Regions from separate parts of the Lysinibacillus sp. NPDC056185 genome, predicted to be linked through region 1. Evidence: riboswitches for the same ligand, from Rfam matches in the RefSeq annotation. Region 1 holds a riboswitch; each other region holds the start of a gene.

Region 1 (3,155 bases):
ATGTAATAGCACGGCAACCGTTAGCCCACATACTATCCCGATAGCTAGACCAAGAAGTGCTAATTGAACAGTCGCTAAAGCATGTGGCACAAACGTCTCATACGATTGAAAACCTTCTTTCAAAATGGCACTCGGTGCAGGCAAAAGCCAATGTGGAGTATCAGCAAAGCGGACAATTAGTTCCCATATGAATAAGAGGAAGGCGATAAAAATTATCGTCCTTCCTTGTTTGAAAGCTTGCCTCATCACTGGTATTTCTCCGTCAATGTACCCATTGTAATACCAGATGGCTGATATAAAATTTTCACTTGCGTGATGACATTGATCGCGCCCAGCTCAATCATCTTGTCATTCATTTTTTCAATGATTTGTAATAAAACCGGTAGCTCACCTTCCATTGTCGTTTCTAACGGGTGAACTTCATATTTAACTCCTGAAGCGTCGATAACCGCAATCGCTGCATCGACATATGGGATCACATCCTCATATTTTTCAGTTTTCGGGATAATTTGTACACTTATTAATGAGTTTGCCATATTACTTTGTCTCCTTTTTCGGTAAAAAGTCGTTTGTAAATGCTTGTTTTGCGTTAAATTCGCCCTCTAAAACTTTGTTGCTGGCCATCCATTTCGCGTAGTTTTCCCAGACAGCTAGCTTTTGCTCGCCCCATTGTTTAGCGTCGTCTTGATACTTATCTGCTAGCCATTCCTGACTTTTATGCACAAGGTTTTTATCTAAATCAGGTACAGCTTCTAGTAAAATATCAGCTGCCTCATTCGGATGTATTATCGCATATTCATAGCCCTTTGCTGCAGCAGCGACAAATGCTTTGACCGTCTCAGGATCATCCTTAATCATTTTTTCATTTGTAGCGAGTACAGGCGTGTAATAATCTAACTGATCACTATAATCTGTTAAATATAGCATGTTCAGTTTTTCGCCACGTAGTTCTGCTTCGATACCTGTCCATGCATAATAGATCCACGCAAAATCAATATCTTTTTTCATCATTGTGAAGAAATCTATATCGCCTGCATTGACAATATCTAACTTATTAATATCCGCATTTTCTGTTTGCATAAGTGATTGTAGTACAGCCTTTTCAAGTGGTGCACCCCAGCCACCGTATGTTTTACCTTCAAAATCCTTTGGTGACGAAATGCCTTTTGATGCAATGGATGCGAAGCCAGAAGTATTATGCTGAATAATCGCTGCAATCGATACTAAAGGTACACCTTGCACACGGGCCTGTGTAATCCCTTCCTGATAACTTACGCCAAACTGAGCCTTGCCAGACGCCACAAGCTGATCAGCACCCGTTTCGCCAGGTAATAAAATATCGACATCTAAGCCTTGTTCCTTAAAGAAGCCAAGTTTTTTCGCTACATATAAACCTGTATGATTTGTGTTCGGTGTCCAATCGAGAACGACTGATACTTTTGTTAATCCCTTAGTATCCTTTTTATCCTCTTTTTCGCTACAGCCCACTAATGTTAACAGTGTAGCCAACAGGATCAATAACCATTTTTTCATGCTGAATCCTCCAAGTAAAGTAGTGTGAAATTGTTCATAAATGAATGTGTTTACCAGAAGAAAGCGTATTCACGGTCTGTTTACACCCAAACCCAAAGTCTGTGCATGAATAAAAGTCTGAAAACATAAAAAACGCCTAGGATTCCTCCCAGACGTTTTGTAATCAATATCAAAAACTTTTACTTTTTGAATAGATGTTCCCTACGCTGGTACGAGCCAAATCAGGTTCAAAGAGTCAGCGTCTATCGGACACAATCTCAGCTGGCAACACCAGCCCCCCTACATTCTTTCCATATGAACTTTTCGTGATTATTATACCCATATCTATCCGTAAATGACAAGGCTCTGTTTTCTGAAAGCCCCGTAAATATAATTTAAAGCCTCATCTTTCTCTTCAACAATTCCATTTCCTGAGAATATTCACCGCTTTTTTTGGTAAAACATTTTTTATTTAAAAGGAATCCCCTCCTGAAATCAAGAAGCGGTATATTGTTCGAAGTTTTAATAGGCACTGTTAAATACTATTGTTGATAATCAAATCAAGAACCTTTTGTGGTTTTTAATTTTTGCTTTTAGTAGTAAGACGTTGAATAAGAATCAGTAATCTTCATAACAACTTACTTGTAAAGCTACACCCGATTCACCAATTTGCCTAAAAACTTTATTGTCACTATACACCTACCCTTTCTTTTGATTAGACTATATAGAAAAAAAGCCCAGCTCTCTAAGGAGCATGGGCTATAAAATCAGTTTTATTTCTCTTCTTTTTTGACCGTAAAGACATGTGAAATAGCACCGTCTGTAGCTATATCCACTTTAAAGGAGCCATTGGAATGGCGATCTGCTCGAGTTAATGCTTGTACATCAAGGATCTCTTGCACGCCTTTTTCCGTTTCGATTGTTAGCCGTTCCTCATCAGTTACCTTGACTACAGCCACGATACGATGTGGGTTCGCTTTTAATTCTGTTAACACTTTTAAGCCACGTTTTGCACGACTCGTCATCTCTACCTCGGCAACATTCATTTTCTTCACCGCACCACGATGTGTCACAATCGCAACATATGCCGTGGCATTTGGCGGTAAAACATTGATGCCGACTAATGCTTCTCCGACTTTCAGCGTAATCCCTTTTACACCGCCTGTTTTCACACCCGTTACTGGCAATTCCTCCATTGGGAAACGAATAGCATAGGCAGTATCTGTTGTTAACATTAGTTCTACTTCGTCTGTCACGATACCTGCAAAAATCATTTCATCGCCTGACTTAACATTCATCGTTTTGATTGGTTTCGAATAACGTGTAACAGCATAATCTGCTACAGGTGAGCGTTTAATTTGTCCATCTTTCGTAGCCGTTAAAATATACGTATTGGCCTGTTCAAATGTCTCAAAACCATATACAGCAATAATAGATTCATCTTCCCCTGTCGGCACAATACTAGAAATATGCTGACCAAGATCCTTCCAACGAATATCAGGTAGTTCATGGACAGGCTGATAAATATAATTGCCTCGATTTGTAAACAGCAGTAGATGATGCTGTGTATTTAAATTTGCTTCATATAATAAATAATCGGAATCCTTCATCGCAAAATCCTGACCATTCGAAGCTGCATGTGA
Region 2 (3,155 bases), on a different contig from region 1:
TGCTTCTAGTACTTGGCGCAGTTTTACAAAAGAAATTTCGCTTTAATTTAAAGGCGTTATCCCAACTTATTACATATTGTTTCATGCCAGCAGCTGTTTTTGTGAATTTATATGAAACGAGTATAGAGCTGTCTGTACTTGGGGAAGTTGCGTTATTTATCCTACTCTTTATCGGAAGCCAAATGGTGCTTAGTCACTTTCTAGCAAAGGGACTCGGTTTAGTAAAAACAGAGGCGGCAGTGTTTAAAAATAGTGTTGTCCTAATTAATTCAGGTAACTATGGTATTCCAGTGGCACAGATGATTTTTGTGACCCAGCCGATTGGAGTAGCAATTCAGGTCATTCTTGTAATATTTCAAAATATGACGACCTACACTTATGGCTTGTATAATTTAATCTCTTCAACAAAATCGAGCATGTCTATTGTGAAAGATTTCCTCAAAATGCCTATTATTCATGCACTTATTATTGGTGTGGCAATGAACTATTTTAATATTGCTATTCCACAGTTTGTAAGAATTCCGATAGATCATGTGGCAGATGGCTTTATCGCTGTAGCATTAATAACTTTAGGGGCACAACTATCACAGCTTGAAATCAAATCCATGTTCAATAAGATGGTATTCATTAGCTGTTTTACACGACTAGTCATAGGGCCAACCGTAGCATTGCTCATCATTTTTGCGCTTGGTCTTGACGGTGTCGTGGCACAATCACTTTTTATAGCTAGTTCGTTCCCGACGTCGCGAAATAGCTCAAGTTTGGCATTAGAATATGACGTAGAATCGGCAACTGCTGCACAAACAGTTTTATTTTCAACGATTGTAAGCTGTATTACAGTGACAATCGTGATTTATGTAGCGGAACTGTTGTTTACCTAACTGCTAGGTGCTCATTTGATTGCCCATAGTTGATAAAAACTGAAATTGTTCTGATAAATGTTAAAATTGTTCCGATAAAACAAGATAATATTCCGATAAAAGTTAAAATTGTTCCGATAAAATGAGATTTTGTTCCGATAAATCTTCAAAGTATATGAATTCATCGAATAACGTGAAGTTGAATTCCGTTCCGGCTGTGCGCTTTCCTGGGGGCGTCCGATGAGCCGCTTCGCTTCGCTGCAGGGTCTCGGGCCAGCACGATGCTGGTCACGAAGGCGTTATCACAGGACGTGATGGTTTTAGCCTTCGTTCCTCTATTGCTGATCCCCGAGGAGTCGCCCAGCCTCCACTCCAATCAACTAATATACATGGCACAAGTTTTAATGAATACCATCGACAACTTTTAATGATAAGCCAAAAATAATTCAAATGAAGCTTCCATCTATTAGCAATATCTGCTACACTATCATCAAACTTAATAGCATTAACTAGGGGAGTCTGATGAGTCAGGCTGAGAGGGAAACGCATAGAGGTTTCTTGACCCTTTGGACCTGATCTGGCTCATACCAGCGTGGGAAAGTTAACCATTATTGCACTCAATGTTATTTGCAATAACTATACCTTTACATTCTTAGCCGGATCCAAAATTTTTTGGATTCGGCTTTTGTCTTTGTTTGGGTGAGCTAGATTCGGTCCTTATATAAATGTAAAAGGGAGCGAAGTAGTTTATGACAACAGTTAGCGACAAGAATATTACGATTATGTCTAGTTTTGAAGGAAGTAAAAAAGTTTACGTAGAAGGATCTCAATCAGATATTTTAGTGCCAATGCGTGAAATTGCTCTAAGTCCAACGACTGGAAGCTTTGGTGAAGAGGAAAATGCGCCAGTACGTGTTTATGATACGAGCGGCCCGTACACTGATCCTGCGTATAAGGTGGATATTACGAAAGGATTGCCAGCTTTATGTAGTGCATGGATCAAAGAACGCGGTGATGTTGAAGAATACGAAGGTCGTACTATCAAGCCAGAAGATAATGGATTCCGTAAAGCTGATGATCCGCGAATGAATGAAAATGTTTTTCCGGAATTATCTAGAAAGCCTTTACGCGCGAAGAAAGGTAAAAATGTAACACAGCTTCACTATGCACGAAAGGGAATTATTACTCCAGAAATGGAATTTGTAGCGATACGTGAAAATATGGACCCAGAATTTGTGCGCTCAGAGATCGCGGCAGGACGTGCTATTTTGCCATCTAATATTAATCACCCTGAGGCAGAGCCGATGATTATTGGACGCAACTTCCACGTAAAAATTAACGCCAATATTGGCAATTCAGCAGTGTCATCCTCTATTGCAGAAGAGGTAGAAAAAATGACGTGGGCTACACGCTGGGGTGCTGATAACATTATGGATTTATCTACTGGTAAGCATATTCATACGACACGTGAATGGATTATCCGTAATGCCGCGGTGCCAGTAGGAACGGTGCCGATTTATCAAGCGCTAGAAAAAGTAAATGGTGTGGCAGAGGATTTAACGTGGGAAGTGTATCGTGATACGTTAATCGAACAGGCTGAGCAAGGTGTTGATTACTTCACGATTCATGCAGGGGTATTACTGCGCTATGTGCCATTAACGGCTAATCGTGTAACAGGCATAGTGTCTCGTGGAGGCTCGATTATGGCGCAGTGGTGTTTATATCACCATCAAGAGAGCTTTTTATATACTCATTTTGAAGAAATCTGTGAAATTATGAAAACCTATGATGTAGCCTTCTCTTTAGGTGATGGTTTACGTCCGGGTTCTATAGCAGATGCAAATGATGAGGCTCAATTTGCGGAGCTAGAGACGCTAGGGGAATTAACGCAAATTGCCTGGAAGCATGATGTACAAGTGATGGTAGAAGGACCGGGACATGTACCAATGCATCTTATTAAAGAAAATATGGATAAGCAGTTAGAGGTGTGTAAGGAAGCACCTTTCTATACTTTAGGGCCGTTAACAACAGATATTGCTCCTGGCTATGACCATATTACATCGGCTATTGGTGCTGCGATGATCGGTTGGTATGGTACGGCAATGCTATGTTATGTGACGCCTAAAGAGCATCTCGGCTTACCAAATCGTGAGGACGTTCGTGTAGGGGTTATTACGTATAAAATTGCTGCACACGCGGCAGATTTAGCGAAAGGGCATCCGGGAGCACAGCAGCGTGACGATGCACTATCTAAGGCACGATTTGAATTCCGCTGGCGCGATCAATTCAATCTTT
Region 3 (3,155 bases), on a different contig from region 1:
CCTATATCGGGGTCGCATTACATAATGGTTTTGATGAGCTACTTGTGACAACTGCAGCCTTGTTTTTATGCGGAGTGCTACTTGTCGGTATATTATTTATTAAAAAAAATCCTGCCTACCAAAAATAAATTGGTTAGCAGGATTTTTAGCTTTTTTATTGTTCATCTAGAGAAGTTAAAATAATTGGTTTGTCTTTAGTAACGATAATTGAATGCTCGATTTGAGCAACTAATGATTTGTCTGGCGTAACGAATGTCCAGCCATCACCTGACTCTACAATATGCTCCGCTTTCGCTGAGATAAATGGCTCGACTGCAAGAACCATGCCTTCTTTCATAATTGTTGAATCCCAAGCATCGTAGTAGTTTAAAATATGATTTGGCTCATCGTGTAAAGAACGACCTAAACCATGACCTGTTAGGTTCATAATCACTGTTAAATCATTGGCATATGCTTCACGCTCAACAGCTTTACCGATTTGGTTTAATTTTGATCCAGCTTTTACTTTTGTCATCGCACGGTCGAAAGCACTTTTAGCTACGCGACATAACTTTTCTTTATCCTCATAGCCATCACCAACTACAAATGAAATGCCCGTATCAGCAAAATAGCCATTTAATGAACCAGATACATCAATATTTACGATATCTCCCTCGTTAATCACACGTTTACCTGGAATACCATGTGCGACTTCCTCATTCACACTAATACATGTGTATCCTGGGAAATCATACTCCCCTTTAGGTCCAGAAATTGCTCCTGCTTCTGCAAACATACGACCTGCAATTTCATCTAATTCAAGTGTTGTTACACCTGGTTTTGTAGCAGCCTTCATTGCCTCACGAATTTCAGCACAAATACGGCCGATTTTTTTAAATGCTTCAATCTCTTCTTGCGTTTTTACAATCATTTTTAACGTCCCTTTCATCTAATGTCTATTCATTAATATAACATAACTTTTTATACAAAAAACGCTAAATGCTTTAAATATTATATGCCATCATGAATTGTAAAGTGCTGAAAAACAGGCTCTTCACTATAGCGTGGGGTTGATTTCCGTTCCGACTGGGCGCTTTGTAGCTGACGCTTTGCTTTCGCTACAGAAACACATTTGTTGCTGTCGCTTCGCTTTCGCACAGAGCAAAGCTTCCTGGGGGCGTCCGATGAGCCGCTTAGGCCAACACGATGCTGGTCACGAAGGAGTTATCACAGGATGTGATGTTCTTAGCCTTCGTTCCTCTATTGCTAATCCCCAAGGAGTCGCCCAGTCTCCACTCCAATCAACTATATCCATGGATACGTTTTAACAAATGCCATCCCTATCTAGCTCTAAAAATCCTCCGCCTTTTGGATTCTTTTTAGGGTATAAAAGGTGGGTGTTCTAGTTTCAATAATAATAAAACCCTCCACTTATGTGAAGGGCATACTAATTATGATTTTCGTTGCATTAATTGAGGTGCTGCTGTAAATAGTAGAACACCGACAATCGCTGTTAAAATCGTTGCTGGTAGCATATATGTTCCATTGTAGATGATTGAATAAATCCACGCATTTTGATCGCCAGCATACTCTGAGAAAAATACAGCGCCCGCAATGGTATGTGCTGCATAACGTAAAAAGCCCGCTAATACAGTTCCTACAATAATATAAAGTGCCATTTTCTTTTTGTTTAAATCTTTGGCAGCATCGAGCACTGGTCGGCGAACAACGGCCGCCAAGCCTACTACTGTAAAGGCAACACCATAATCAAGTAATCCTTGTAGCCAATGTATAATATAGGCGCCAAACATTGTTTGCATCACACCAATAAGTAATCCCGTTGTCAGGCCAGGAATAAGGCCCCAGCGGAATGCTATTAAAATTATTGGTACCATCACTAGACTAACAGAGCCGCCTTGTGCCCATACTTTAAAGGAAACCTGATCTAGTACAAGGCCAATCGCTGCGAATATCGCAATCTCCACAAGCATTAAAAGTTTTTTATTGTCCATAAATATTCTCTCCTTTGTTCCGATGTAGGATACAAGAGCAGGAATAGAAATCAGTTGGCAAATATGTCCCTATCTGGCATCAATAAAGATAAAAAAACGATGCCAGGACAGAGCCTCACATCGTAAAAGTGTCGGTTTCTATCCACAATCCCTACGCAAGTGTTAACTTACAGGTTCGAAGAGTCAAGGCATTACGTGCCCAGTCTCAGCTGACATCATCAGCTCCCCTTGTGGTCGTTACATCTTAATTTAATTGAACAACCTCATTGTACGCAAACACTGTTACGATTACAACCTCTTCCACATTTTTTTTTGAAACTTTATCGTTTTTCATGCGTAAATATTAAAAAAGGAGGTACTACTATGGAGAACCAAAAAATTTTATCTGCCTTTAGTTATCTCAGTATTTTATTCGCACCCTTTATTGTGCCATTAGTCGTTTACTTTGTTACAAAAGATAGCGACGTAAAGAGGCACTCTATTCGAGCACTGATTTCGCATATAATTCCAGTCGCATTCGGAATCATATTCTTTGCAGTCTTTGTCTTCTCAACTTTATCATTCAACACCAATTTTGACGGTAGTAATAATTTTCTTATCATTTGGTTTGCTTCATTCGCAATTTACATTCTCGTTTCATTAGGAGTCGTTATTTGGAATATTGTTCAGGCTGTTCGCGTGATCCGATAAGTTTCATCTCAACCTCTCCTTAAACAGATAGTACTTAAGGAGCTGTTATTTTGTGAAAGTATCTAAAGTTGTTAAAACCGCTGTAAAATTAGCACCTATCGTTATCCCGATTGTCAAAAAAGTAATCGCTGCAAAAAAAGGAACAAATCCTAACGTAACAAAAAAATAACATAAAAGGCGTATTTCCATATAAACAGAAATACGCCTCTTTGTTATTTCACTTCAAAATATGTTTGACTGTGACCGTTCATTGCTTTTTCAACATGCAACACAGCAGGCATTGTAGCTTTTAACTCTGCAACGTGTGAAATGACTCCAATCATGCGTCCGGAATCTTGTAAATCAATAAGCGTATCAATCGCCTTATTTAATGCTTCTTCATCGAGAGAACCGAAGCCCTCATCAATAAACATCGTTTCAATGCGGATATTACCTTGAAAGCTTTGAATGACATCTGCCATCCCAAGGGCAAGA
Region 4 (3,155 bases), on a different contig from region 1:
GTCCCACTAGGAGGATTGGCGTCACTTTTAGAAGTGGTTGAAAAAATCGGACCAATTCCTACATAATCAGCACCATATTGTAGAGCAGTTTGTAATTCAGCATGTGAATGAACAGAAACACCTAAAATCATATTGCCAATTTTATTACGCACCGTCGACACAGGAGAATCCTCTTGCCCAATATGAATACCGTCCGCTCTAAGTTTTATAGCCAGCTCGACATCATCGTTGACGATAAACGGAACATCATACTGTTGACAGAGCTTTTGACATTTGCGAGCAAAATCTTCATAGGCTTGCCCAGTTAATGTATTTGGTCCTTTTTCACGATATTGAAACATAGTAATTCCAGATTGCAGAGCTTTCTCTAAAATGTTTAATGGCTCTTGTTTGAAAACATTACCTGTACCCATTATAAAATATAGCTGTAGATCGTCACGTTTCATGAATAATCACCTCACAGGAATCCTTCAAGTTTTGATAAGCAAAATGATTTGTAGGACCATGTCCATTACCAATAGATAAATCATGAGTTATTGCTAATTGAATAAATTTTTTAGCTTCCTCAATCGCTTCTTCTAAAGGTAGTCCCTGACCAATAAAAGCAGTTAATGCAGCGGAAAACGTACAGCCTGTACCATGCGTATTTTTTGTTGCAATACGAGTGGACTGCATGGAAAATGATCGACCATCTTGGAAAAATACATAATCAGTAGCATAACATTTATCCTCTAAATGACCGCCTTTAATAATGACGCATTGAACGCCCATTAGTAATAAGACCTTAGCTGCTTCTTTAATATCTGTTAAAGAATTGATTGTCCTTCCAGAAAGGGTTTCTGCCTCAGGAATGTTCGGTGTTACGACTGTTGCTAAAGGAAGCAAACAACTGCGTAATGCCTCAATTGCTTCTTGCTGTAATAAACTTTCACCGCCTTTTGCAATCATGACAGGATCTACTATAAGCGGAATATTTCTTTCAGCTAAAATCTGTGCAATTGATTGAATTATTTCAGAGGAAAACAGCATTCCGGTTTTAACGGCACTTATTGAAAAATCCTCGACTAGCGCTTGCAGTTGTTTCTCAACAAAACTAACTTCAATTGGTAAGACATCCGATACACCAAGTGTATTCTGAGCGGTTAAAGCTGTAATAACAGACGTTCCAAACACCTTTAATTCCTGAAATGTTTTTAAATCAGCCTGTATGCCTGCACCGCCACCACTATCAGAACCAGCAATTGTTGTTACAATATGCATTATTGTTCACCACCCTTGGAAAGGCGATGTAGTTCGTTCAATACTGCAATTTGAAAATCGCCAATGTATGAAGTAGAAGAAGCGGCTTGTTCAGCCACTTTTTTATAAAGCGATAATGTTTCTACCAATTGGTTGAATGGTTTATTTCCTGCGACGTAGGATGCACAACAAATGGCGCTCAATAAGCAACCTGTTCCAGTAACTTCTGTCATTTGAAAATTTCCACCTGTAACCCATTGCTGATGTTCGCCATCAGTAATAAAATCCTTTTCACCGGTCACAATAACAATACAATCGTAGAGTTGAGCTACTTTTTGTGCCTCAACTTCTAAAGAAATTGAACCACTACCACTATCTACGCCTTTTTGTTGCCATTCTACATCGGCTATAGCTGCAAGCTCTCCGATATTACAACGAATAGCCGCAAAATTTATTTCCTTAAGTAATTGTTGTACCGTTTGTTTCCGGTAAGTTGTTGCACCTGCAGCAACAGGATCTAAAACGACGGGAATACCAAGGGCATTTGCTTTTTTTCCAGCAAGTAACATTGATTCTTTCATTCGCTCGTTAAGGGTACCGATATTTATCAATAAGCCTGAGGAAATTGCGACCATTTCTTCAACCTCATGACTGTCATCTGCCATAACTGGTGAAGCGCCTATTGCTAATAAGCCATTTGCTTGAAAATTAGCCACAACATAATTAGTAATGCAATGAATAAGTGGATTTTGTTTACGGATAGTATGAAATACCATTTTAAGTCCTCCTTGTTGGATGGACGTAAGCGTGCAAAAAAAGGCTCTTTTTCGTGTAGAAAAAAACACGCAAAAGAGCCTTTCATCAGTAAATAGATGTGAGTTGCTCCCTACGTCAGTATTAACTAACAGGTTCAAAGGGTCAGGTTTTACCTTCTCAACTCTAAATGAGTCCCCCTGCAATCTTGCTTTTAGTTGACCAAAATGTACCATATTATTCACTCGTGTTCAATAGGGAGTTTTTTTCTTCATTGCGAAAACGGCACTAAAGCTAAGTCGAAATTGATAGTACTAATACGTGACTGATGCCATATAGCAGAACATGATAGTTGTCACGACTTTAATGAATTGGAGTGAATTCCATTGAAAATGATAAAAATTGAGTTTTATAATGAGCGTACAAAAGGGGGCATTTGCCATGAAAAGAGAAGATTTAATCGCACCAGAATGGTATAACATTTCAGAGGAAATTGAAAAATATGCACAGGATTCTACTAAAAATGCATTATTAGTTTATAACGAAGATGAGGAAATTCAGTACTTAACATATCGAGCTTTACTTGAAAAGGCGAACCAGGCAGCACATGTATTTACATCTCAAGGGTTAAAAAAAGGTGATGTTATTTTGGTCATGGTGCCCAGATCAGTTGAAGCATATATCGTCTATATTGCTGCCTTAAAGGCAGGCTTAACCATTATACCTAGCTCAGAAATGCTGAGAACTAAGGATATTGAATATCGAATCAATCATGCCGATGCAAAAGGCGTTGTAGCATTTGAGCCTTATATTGAACAATTCGATAATGTGGGGAAATTACAAGAAATACAGCAATTTGTCATTGGTCATGCACAGGAACCTTGGCAGCCGCTGCTTGAAAAAATGCAAAATCAACCGACGACTTACATAAGTTCTACGCCGACTAAGAGTACAGACATTGCATTTTTAGCTTATACGAGTGGTACAACAGGCAATCCAAAGGCAGCGGTTCATACACATAGCTGGGGTTATGCGCACTTGCGAACTACTGCTCCAAATTGGTTAGGTGTACAAGAAGGTGACATTGTTTGGGCTACAGCAGCACCAGGATGGCAAAAATGGATTTGGACTCCGTTCCTTGCTACTTTAGGAAGTGGTGCAAC

Evidence for each region. Region 1 has a riboswitch for thiamine pyrophosphate ahead of ACMZ42_RS03840 (ABC transporter substrate-binding protein). Riboswitches for the same ligand answer to the same signal wherever they lie in the genome.
Region 2: another riboswitch for thiamine pyrophosphate. It lies ahead of thiC (phosphomethylpyrimidine synthase ThiC); the one in region 1 lies ahead of ACMZ42_RS03840 (ABC transporter substrate-binding protein).
Region 3: another riboswitch for thiamine pyrophosphate. It lies ahead of thiT (energy-coupled thiamine transporter ThiT); the one in region 1 lies ahead of ACMZ42_RS03840 (ABC transporter substrate-binding protein).
Region 4: another riboswitch for thiamine pyrophosphate. It lies ahead of thiM (hydroxyethylthiazole kinase); the one in region 1 lies ahead of ACMZ42_RS03840 (ABC transporter substrate-binding protein).

The regions. Positions count from the first base shown of each region.
Region 1 covers NZ_JBLLLQ010000002.1:291,153-294,307, forward strand. The annotation lists gene ACMZ42_RS03830 (ABC transporter permease) at 1-246, opposite strand, end outside; gene ACMZ42_RS03835 (MTH1187 family thiamine-binding protein) at 246-536, opposite strand; gene ACMZ42_RS03840 (ABC transporter substrate-binding protein) at 538-1,533, opposite strand; TPP riboswitch at 1,715-1,824, opposite strand; gene parC (DNA topoisomerase IV subunit A) at 2,286-3,155, opposite strand, start outside.
Region 2 covers NZ_JBLLLQ010000016.1:95,775-98,929, forward strand. The annotation lists gene ACMZ42_RS16015 (AEC family transporter) at 1-881, shown strand, start outside; TPP riboswitch at 1,362-1,476, shown strand; gene thiC (phosphomethylpyrimidine synthase ThiC) at 1,610-3,155, shown strand, end outside.
Region 3 covers NZ_JBLLLQ010000020.1:54,737-57,891, reverse strand. The annotation lists gene ACMZ42_RS18160 (hypothetical protein) at 1-128, shown strand, start outside; gene map (type I methionyl aminopeptidase) at 155-910, opposite strand; gene ACMZ42_RS18150 (hypothetical protein) at 1,164-1,307, shown strand; gene thiT (energy-coupled thiamine transporter ThiT) at 1,431-1,991, opposite strand; TPP riboswitch at 2,122-2,230, opposite strand; gene ACMZ42_RS18140 (DUF4870 domain-containing protein) at 2,355-2,681, shown strand; gene ACMZ42_RS18135 (SbcC/MukB-like Walker B domain-containing protein) at 2,894-3,155, opposite strand, start outside.
Region 4 covers NZ_JBLLLQ010000053.1:11,268-14,422, forward strand. The annotation lists gene thiE (thiamine phosphate synthase) at 1-446, opposite strand, end outside; gene thiD (bifunctional hydroxymethylpyrimidine kinase/phosphomethylpyrimidine kinase) at 436-1,260, opposite strand; gene thiM (hydroxyethylthiazole kinase) at 1,260-2,015, opposite strand; TPP riboswitch at 2,106-2,204, opposite strand; gene mbcS (acyl-CoA synthetase MbcS) at 2,434-3,155, shown strand, end outside.